2 regions of the Psychrobacillus sp. NPDC096623 genome follow, and region 2 is predicted to be linked to the other one. Evidence: a T-box and tRNA genes for the amino acid it is inferred to sense, from the RefSeq annotation. Region 2 holds a T-box; the other holds one or more tRNA genes.
What was found. The T-box of region 2 lies ahead of ACIQX2_RS10835 (valine--tRNA ligase). A T-box ahead of a tRNA ligase gene usually reads a tRNA of that ligase, here a tRNA-Val.
Positions count from the first base shown of each region.

Region 1: it has a tRNA-Val gene. The T-box ahead of ACIQX2_RS10835 (valine--tRNA ligase) is inferred to sense a tRNA for this amino acid. The anticodon was not compared.

Region 1 is NZ_JBIWER010000002.1:434,479-438,917, forward strand. It holds gene ACIQX2_RS06870 (L-dopachrome tautomerase-related protein) at 1-1,009, shown strand, start outside; tRNA gene ACIQX2_RS06875 (tRNA-Val) at 1,573-1,645, opposite strand; gene ACIQX2_RS06880 (excalibur calcium-binding domain-containing protein) at 1,913-2,176, opposite strand; gene ACIQX2_RS06885 (nitric oxide synthase oxygenase) at 2,439-3,494, shown strand; gene ACIQX2_RS06890 (CynX/NimT family MFS transporter) at 3,536-4,439, opposite strand, start outside.
Region 2 is NZ_JBIWER010000003.1:265,620-270,058, forward strand. It holds gene ACIQX2_RS10835 (valine--tRNA ligase) at 1-1,949, opposite strand, end outside; T-box leader at 1,994-2,220, opposite strand; gene ACIQX2_RS10840 (hypothetical protein) at 2,445-3,071, opposite strand; gene ACIQX2_RS10845 (5' nucleotidase, NT5C type) at 3,136-3,720, opposite strand; gene ribD (bifunctional diaminohydroxyphosphoribosylaminopyrimidine deaminase/5-amino-6-(5-phosphoribosylamino)uracil reductase RibD) at 3,745-4,439, opposite strand, start outside.

The DNA of each region.
Region 1 (4,439 bases), on a different contig from region 2:
TTCCGAAACCGGTCGTATTTTTGTTTGCTTTCCGAAATGGGGAGACGACGTTCAATTTACTGTAGCGGAAATTGTTGAGGGTGAATTGCAACCTTATCCCAGTTTAGAAACTAATTTGATTAATACTGGGGATATTATGATGTCTTTCGTCAGTGTCCAAAGTATCATTGCTGATGGAAGAGGAACACTTTGGGTACTAGATACAGGGGCACCAAATTTTTCTGAACCTATTCAAGGGGGAGCAAAATTAGTTGCTGTTGATTTAAGCACGAATACAATAAGGAAAGTATATACTTTCACAGAAGATGTTGTCTTGCCAACAACTTATTTGAATGACGTCCGTTTGGATTTTCGGGTTGGAAGAGCAGGCTATGCATATATAACGGATTCTTCTTCCAGAGGGCCAGGAGGTATTATCGTCGTAGATTTAGAAAATGGGAACGCGTTTAGACGGTTAAATGGGGCAATATCAACTTCACCTGATCCCTATTTTTTACCGAAAGTAGAAGGTGAAATTTTGATGAATCGAAACCCGGACGGCTCGACCTTCCCATTTAGATTGGCTTCCGATAGTTTAGCAATTTCTCCTGATGGAAAGGTTTTATTTTATGCTCCACTAACCAGCCGTCAGCTGTTCTCGATCTCAACAGAAGCCCTAAGAGACAGAAGGATACAGGACATTAATTTACCCCAATATGTACAGTATTGGGGGGAAAAAGGCGCGTCTGATGGAATGATCACCGGCGCAAAAGGAACCATTTATGCGGGAGACTATGAAAACAACAGTATCCGGAAGATATTGCCGAATGGCGTAATGGAAACCATCGCACATGACCCGAGAATTTTATGGCCGGATACTTTTTCGATTGGCCCCGATCAATACTTATATGTCATAGTTAATCAATTACATCGGCAGGCGAGATTTCATTATGGAAGAGACCTGCGGGAAAAACCATACAGTTTACTTCGTATGAAAATTGATGAATTCCCTGCTCCTACCTTTTCATAATAATCTTAAACGAAGGTAGCTATCCCTCATTAGGGAGCTGCCTTTTTTGTCAGTTAAAATAAGAAACAGGTACCTGTGCATGAAACAATTCAGATAGTAAACTACATGTGCATAAAAAACGTATTGAAGAATGGAAGGAATTAGATTGGACATTATTTTAGGATAACGATTTAGTTATAAGTACAATTACAGGAACCTTTCAAGATCCTCGTAATGTTGTTAGAGTCATGAAACGTATCGTAAAGAGCGCAAAAGTTAGATTTCATGATATTCGACACACGCATGCTTCCATACTTATTTCGGCAGGTGCAGATATTGTTACTCTTTCTCTAATCCAAAAATAACATTAGAGTTTTATGCGCATTTATTACCGGGTGCAAAAAATGAAATTGCCGACATTTGTCATGATGCCATCCAACCATTGACAATGAGGAGGATTCAGATTAATGGTGCGGACAAATTGCGGACAAAAATTAAAATTTGCAGGATATGCTTAGGAAAGCTAACAAGAGAAAAAGTCTGTAAACATTGATATATCAAAGTTTACAGACTTATAGTAATGATGGTCCCGACTGGTCTCGAACCAGCGACCCCCACCTTGTCGAGGTGGTGCTCTCCCAACTGAGCTACAAGACCGATTTAATAAAGAATGAACTCTTGTGCATCAATGTTCACAATTATAAATATACTATAAGATAGGGTGCTAGTATATACCTAAAAGTGCTACTTTCGTTATTTAATTAGATTTAATTAAAATAGAAATGTAAATAATAATAACCTTGATTGGCTAAAAGCCTTTCAAGGTTATTTTGTAGATATCTTTATAAGTATAAAGTAGGGACAGTGTAATACATTAATATTCTATTATCTATAAAAACCTATTCTAAAATTACTCTCTAATTTTTACTTCTCGCATGCAATGCCATCTTTATCCCGATCGCTTTTTATGTTGGCATTATAAATTTCCTTTGATACAAATGGAGTATATTTTGTTTTTCCACCTTTATTTTTAATATTTGCAGCTTTAGCTACTCCGCCTTTATATGTTTTATTTAACTCTGTGCAGTTTGCAAATTTCTTTGCTGCCGCATCTGTTGTTGTTGGAGAAATCGTAGTAACTCCCAAAAGTAAAGTTGCTGAAAGTAAAATAACTGAAATGCGTCTCATGGTAAATCCTCCTATAATTTTATCTGTAATAATTTTGCTAAATAATTTGATTTCCCGAGGTGGTTTTTTTATCAAAAGAGTAAGAAAACAAAATATAAAACGTTATCCATATTTTAACATAACTCAGATTAATCCGTATATAGCCATTGTTCTAATTCGAATATTTTTACTGTCATAAATTCCTCACATCTTTCTTAGTTCTGACACTTGTTTGTATTGCCTCCATTCTACTAAGATGGAGAGATAGGGGAGGTGCGACGATATGTTAATGGAAGCACAAGATTTTATTCGTATTTTTTATAAGGAAACTGGTAAAACGGAATTAGACATGAATACGCGTTTAAGAGAAATAGAAAGCCAGATTAATAAAGAAGGTAGCTATGATCATACTAGCGAGGAGTTAGAATTTGGTGCCAAGGTGGCATGGCGAAATAGCAATAAATGCATCGGGCGATTATTTTGGCAAAGCCTTACTGTTTTTGATAAACGAACTTTACATACCGAGGACGCTGTGTTTGAAGCACTACTGGAACATATGAAGTTTGCGACAAATGAAGGTCGAATCAGACCTACTATTACGATTTTTTCACAAAAGGACATACGCATTTGGAATCATCAGCTAATCCGATATGCGGGCTATGAAACAGAAGATTGGGTTATTGGAGATTCTGATTCAATTGATTTTACAAAAAAATGTGAGGAACTTGGGTGGAGAGGGAAGAGAACCAATTTTGATGTGCTGCCCCTCGTTATTCAGGTAAAGGATCATCCTCCGAAATTATACGATATTCCAGAGCAGTATATTTTAGAGGTACCAATTCGTCATCCTGAATATGAATGGTTTCAGGATTTACAGCTAAAATGGTATGCTGTTCCGATGATTTCTAATATGAAATTAGAGATTGGAGGCATTACTTACGCTGCTGCGCCTTTTAATGGATGGTATATGGGTACAGAAATTGGTGCACGCAATCTGGCGGATGAATACCGCTACAATATGCTTCCTTCTGTTGCAAGATATATGGGATTAAATACGAAATCTAATGCCTCTCTTTGGAAAGACCGAGCGCTATTAGAACTAAATGCAGCTGTATTGTATTCCTTTAAAAAAGATGGTGTAAGTATTGTAGATCATCATACAGCAGCGCAGCAATTTAAGAAATTTGAAGAAATTGAAAAGGATGCGGGTCGTGACGTCACTGGTAATTGGACGTGGCTTATCCCTCCGATGTCACCAGCGACCACGCATATCTTTCATAAGCCATATAATAATGAAAAAGTAACACCAAATTATTCCTATCAACCATCACCGTACTAAAAAAGAAGCATGATTTCATGCTTCTTTTTTACATATCCTAATTAGACTTCCTCGGAAACAAATCGATCTCTTCCCGCATGCATTCCAGCTAAGAATAGAAGAACAACTGTAACCATAAATAGAATCATTGGAGTATGCCAGCTGCCCGTTTCATCGTGGATAAATCCAAAGAAAACTGGACCAACTGCTGCGAGTAAATACCCAATTGACTGAGCGACCCCCGATAAATCAGCTGCTTCCATTGGAGTGCGAGAACGAAGGGAGAAAAACATCATTACAAGACCGAAAGAAGCCCCTCCACCTAAGCCAAGTGCAATCATCCAAAGTAATGTAAGTGAAATATCTCCATATAATAATCCGGTAAAACCTATTAGATAAAAAATCGTAAATAACAAAACAAGTATTCGTTGATCCTTAAATCTACCTGCAAGAATCGGGATTAGAAAAGTCATCGGAAGCTGTGCAAATTGCATATTAGATAACATCCATCCAGATTTTTCAGCTTCCATTCCTTGTGTTTGGAGTATTTCAGGAATCCATGCTGCTGTTGTATAAAAAATAAGTGATTGCAGACCCATGCATAAAGTGATAGACCAAGTTAAAGGCGATTTTAAAATAGACTTTGCTTTTATCGCATTAGTTTTAGGACCTGAGACAACTATTTGTTTTTTCTTAATCTGAGGTAACCAAATAATACACGCGATTACCGCAAGAATTGCCCAAAAACCGAGTGCACCTTGCCACCCATACTTAGTACCATTTGTTATTGGATAGCTGATGCCAGCACCAATACCAGCAGATAAGTTCATCGAAACGGTAAATAATCCAGTCATGAGACCAAGCTGTAAAGGAAATTTTAGCTTGATGAAACTTGGGAGTAATACATTACCAAAAGCAATAGCAACTCCTATTAAAGCAGTACCTAATAGCATGAAGAATGATGTT
Region 2 (4,439 bases):
ATATACCAGTCACAGAAATCATCCCAAATGAAGTTATACAATGCACGACCAACCTCACCAAATTCATAGCGATCGGAAAGTCTCGTTACTTGCTCAATTGTTTCATTTAATCGAGTTAGAATCCATGCATCTGCAACCGATTTTTTGCCGTCTAAATTAATTTCTTCAAATTTCAAACCATCCATATTCATTAATGCGAAACGAGATGCGTTCCAAATTTTGTTGGCAAAGTTCCAAACTGCCTCTACTTTTTCCGTCGAATAACGTAAATCCTGCCCAGGAGATGATCCAGTACTTAAGAAATAACGAAGTGAATCTGCACCGTATTGTTCGATTACTTCCATTGGATCAATACCATTTCCAAGTGATTTAGACATTTTGCGTCCGTCCTCAGCACGAACAAGTCCGTGAATTAATACATCATCAAATGGACGAGTACCTGTAAATTCTATCCCTTGGAAAATCATACGAGAAACCCAGAAGAATATAATATCATAACCAGTTACAAGCGCATTCGTTGGATAATACTTTTTAAACTCTTCGTTTTCCGTATCTGGCCAGCCTAACGTAGAGAACGGCCATAATGCAGAAGAGAACCAAGTATCTAATACATCATTATCCTGATCCCAGTTTTCCACATCTGCAGGAGCTTCGTGGCCAACATATACTTCTCCAGTTTCTTTGTGATACCAAGCTGGAATTCGATGACCCCACCATAATTGGCGTGAAATACACCAATCATGCAGATTTTCCATCCAATTTAAATATGTTTTTTCAAAGCGATCCGGTACAAAGTTTACTTTTTCTTCTGCTTTTTGCAGCTTAACTGCTTGTTCCGCAAGTGGCTGCATTTTTACGAACCATTGTAAAGACAAATATGGCTCAACTACTGCTCCACTACGCTCAGAATGTCCTACAGAATGCATATGCTCTTCAATCTTGAATAGGATACCTGCATCTTGCAAATCTTTTACGATTTGTTTACGGCACTCGAAACGGTCCATTCCATCATACGAAGCAGCATTTTTATTCATCGTTCCATCTTCATTCATCACTAAAATACGTTGTAGGTTATGACGGTTACCAATTTCAAAGTCATTTGGGTCATGGGCAGGTGTAATTTTAACTGCTCCACTTCCAAATTCCATATCAACGTAATCATCTCCAACTATGGGAATTTCGCGACCAATAATCGGAAGCTTTACTGTTTTACCGATTAAATGCTTGTAACGTTCATCTTCTGGATGAACCGCAACAGCCGAATCTCCTAGCATTGTTTCTGGTCTTGTTGTCGCAACATCGATAGATCCAGTACCATCTGTAAGTGGGTAATGCATATGATAGAAAGCACCCTGTACATCTTTATGGATTACTTCAATATCTGATAATGCCGTTTTAGTTGCTGGATCCCAGTTGATAATGTATTCGCCACGGTAAATTAACCCTTTGTTATACAGCTTTACAAATACTTCTTTAACTGCATTTGATAATCCTTCATCTAAAGTGAAGCGTTCACGTGAATAATCTAAGCCAAGTCCAAGTTTTGCCCATTGTGCACGGATATGACCAGCGTATTCTTCTTTCCATTTCCATGTTTCTTCCACAAATTTTTCACGACCTAAATCATAGCGAGAAATGTTTTCAGAACGCAGCTTCTCTTCTACTTTTGCTTGTGTTGCGATACCAGCATGGTCCATACCCGGAAGCCATAATGCATCGTATCCTTGCATACGTTTCATACGAATAATAATATCTTGTAGTGTTGTATCCCACGCATGACCTAAATGTAGTTTACCCGTTACATTTGGGGGTGGAATTACGATAGTATATGGTTTTTTATCGCTTTCTGGATGCGCTTCGAAGTATTTTCCTTCTAGCCACCATTCATACCGACCCTTTTCAATCGACTGCGGATCATACTTTGTGGACATCGTTGTCTCTTTTGTCATTGTCTGTTCCTCCTAAAAAAGAATATAAAAAAACTCCTATCGTCTTAAAGGACGAAGGAGTTTGTTCGCGGTACCACCTTTATTCGCGAATGCTAAAAAACGCATCACGCTCTCAATTCGATAACGGCTTCAAACCGGCATTTGCTACTATTCGTTCACAAACACTGCTCGTGGGCTACCTTCAAATGGTGGTTTACAGAAACATTTCAGCAAATTGTTTCCTTTCTTTTGAAAACCAAATCATTTTACTCTTCCCATTCATTGCATCTCTATTTAGTTGTTTCTATTGTAAAGGATAATATTATATGTCGTCAAGTTTAGTATGGTGAAAGGAGAAATACAATGAAAAAAGGATATAACCCGTATTTGTTGCCTGATTGGTTACGTAAAACACGTTTCTACTGCAAGCATATTAGTATTCCTATTTGTTGTTTCCAATTAATACGAGTACTAATTGTGCCAACCACATGGGATTTCATCTTGTTAGTAATTCTATTATTCATCTGCTTTTTGTTTTACAAAAACATTATTTGATGGAAACGAAAGCTTCGAGTATCCATCATCCAAATCCAAAATAAATTGAAGTTCAAATTCTTCCCCGCTTGGATTTTTAACTTCCATTGGCTCTGCGGGATTTGGACTTTCTAAGTCTACAAAAGATTCAACTGATGTTGGTGTTGGTGTTGGTGTTGGTGTTGGTGTTGGTGCTGGAGCTGGAGCTTCATCGTAATCACAGTGCACGGTCCACCCAATTTCAATAGCCATTTGCTGTGTTGGTTTCGAGTTAATATGGTTCACATGAACTGTCGGCTTGGAACCTTCTTTTATTTTGTCTTTTCCAATCTCAATACTCATCGGTACAGCATACTCAAAATAGCCTACCTCACCTTGCAAATCTAAATCTTCAATTTCTGTAAATTCGCTAGTAGCATGATGCTCGTGTTCACCTTCCTCAAACTTAACGTGGCAAGTGATGTGGTATATTCCAACGACTTGGACAATATCTTCCTTCTCAGCGATTTCACATTGTGGAGTTACCGCTACATTTTTAATCTCCATTGGAACTCCAAAGCTTTGCGGAAATCGAAATTGTTCTTTTACATCCCATGTTCTTGTTGTCATAAGTCATCCTCCTTCTTATAGGACAACTTATGAATGGAACAAAAGGGATAGAACATATTTCAGCTTACAAATGCTTTTCTTGTATATTTTTTTCGATAATTTGTTTGAGTTCCGACCAATTCGTTAATCTTGGAATTGTTAGATGTTGGTTATAAGATTGTGTTTTTACGTAAACTTGTAAAGTAGCATCCGTTAAGGTATTTAATACATCTGGCTTATCGTCGAAATAATAATCTAGCTGCAGTTCACGAATAATTTCCACCTTGGCTTGGTCTTTCATACCACAATAAAACCGTTCTGCATCGACCGGAAAACCCTTTTCAATAAGCCATTCCATCGTTCTTTCCCGATGTTCGGCAGGTCTAGCGGTAATATAGTAAATCTCATGCCCTTTTTCATGTAAATCAAGTAACGTTTCTACTGCATCCGGGTACGTTGGACAATTCGTGTAATAAATTTGTTCCAATGTATCATTCCACATTTTTGAACCTGCCTCATCTGTCAACCCGAATATTTCATGTATTTCTACTTTATCTAACGCATGAAATTTATCTATTGCCACTTGCTGCCCAAGCTTCTCATTATAAATATTAAAAGCATGCTCTCTTAAATTAATCAATGTATCGTCAATATCAAAACCAAATTTCATTATTAATCCCTCATTACATGCAACTTATTTGTATGTTGGATAACCAACAAACTTAAAGTCTTGCCCTATTTTTTGAATATCTGTATCTACTAGCTCAACTGCATCACTCATGAATTCAATACCGGTACCCTCCATAAATGTGGGAGCATTTTTACCCCCTATGAGCTTTGGTGCAATATAAATTACCGCTTTATCAATTAACTTATTTTCTAAAAACGCTGCGTTAATCGTACCTCCACCCTCTATTAGTAATGAGGAGATCAGATTTTCTCCCAATACTTGAACGACTTCTTGTACATTAACATGATTTGAACTGGTTGTATGGAAAATACGAATTCCAAGATCAACTAGTTTCTCTTTTATTGCCTGATCATAATTTGCACTAGTGAAGATCCATGTTTCTGCTTTCTGATCATTCACAAGCTTGGCATCTAACGGAATTTTCAGTGTTGAGTCCAAAACGATACGAATTGGGTTACGTCCATTTTCAATACGTGTAGTTAGTTCCGGGTTATCCTCGATAACCGTATTAACACCAACTAAAATAGCCAAATGCTCGTTTCTGAGATGATGAACGTCCTCACGTGCCGCTGCGGAGGTGATCCATTTACTGTGAGCAGTGTGTGTTGCAATTTTCCCATCTAATGTTATGCCAGATTTCAAAGTGATAAAAGGCTTATTCGTCACGATAAACTTATTGAATACTTCGTTCATCTTTT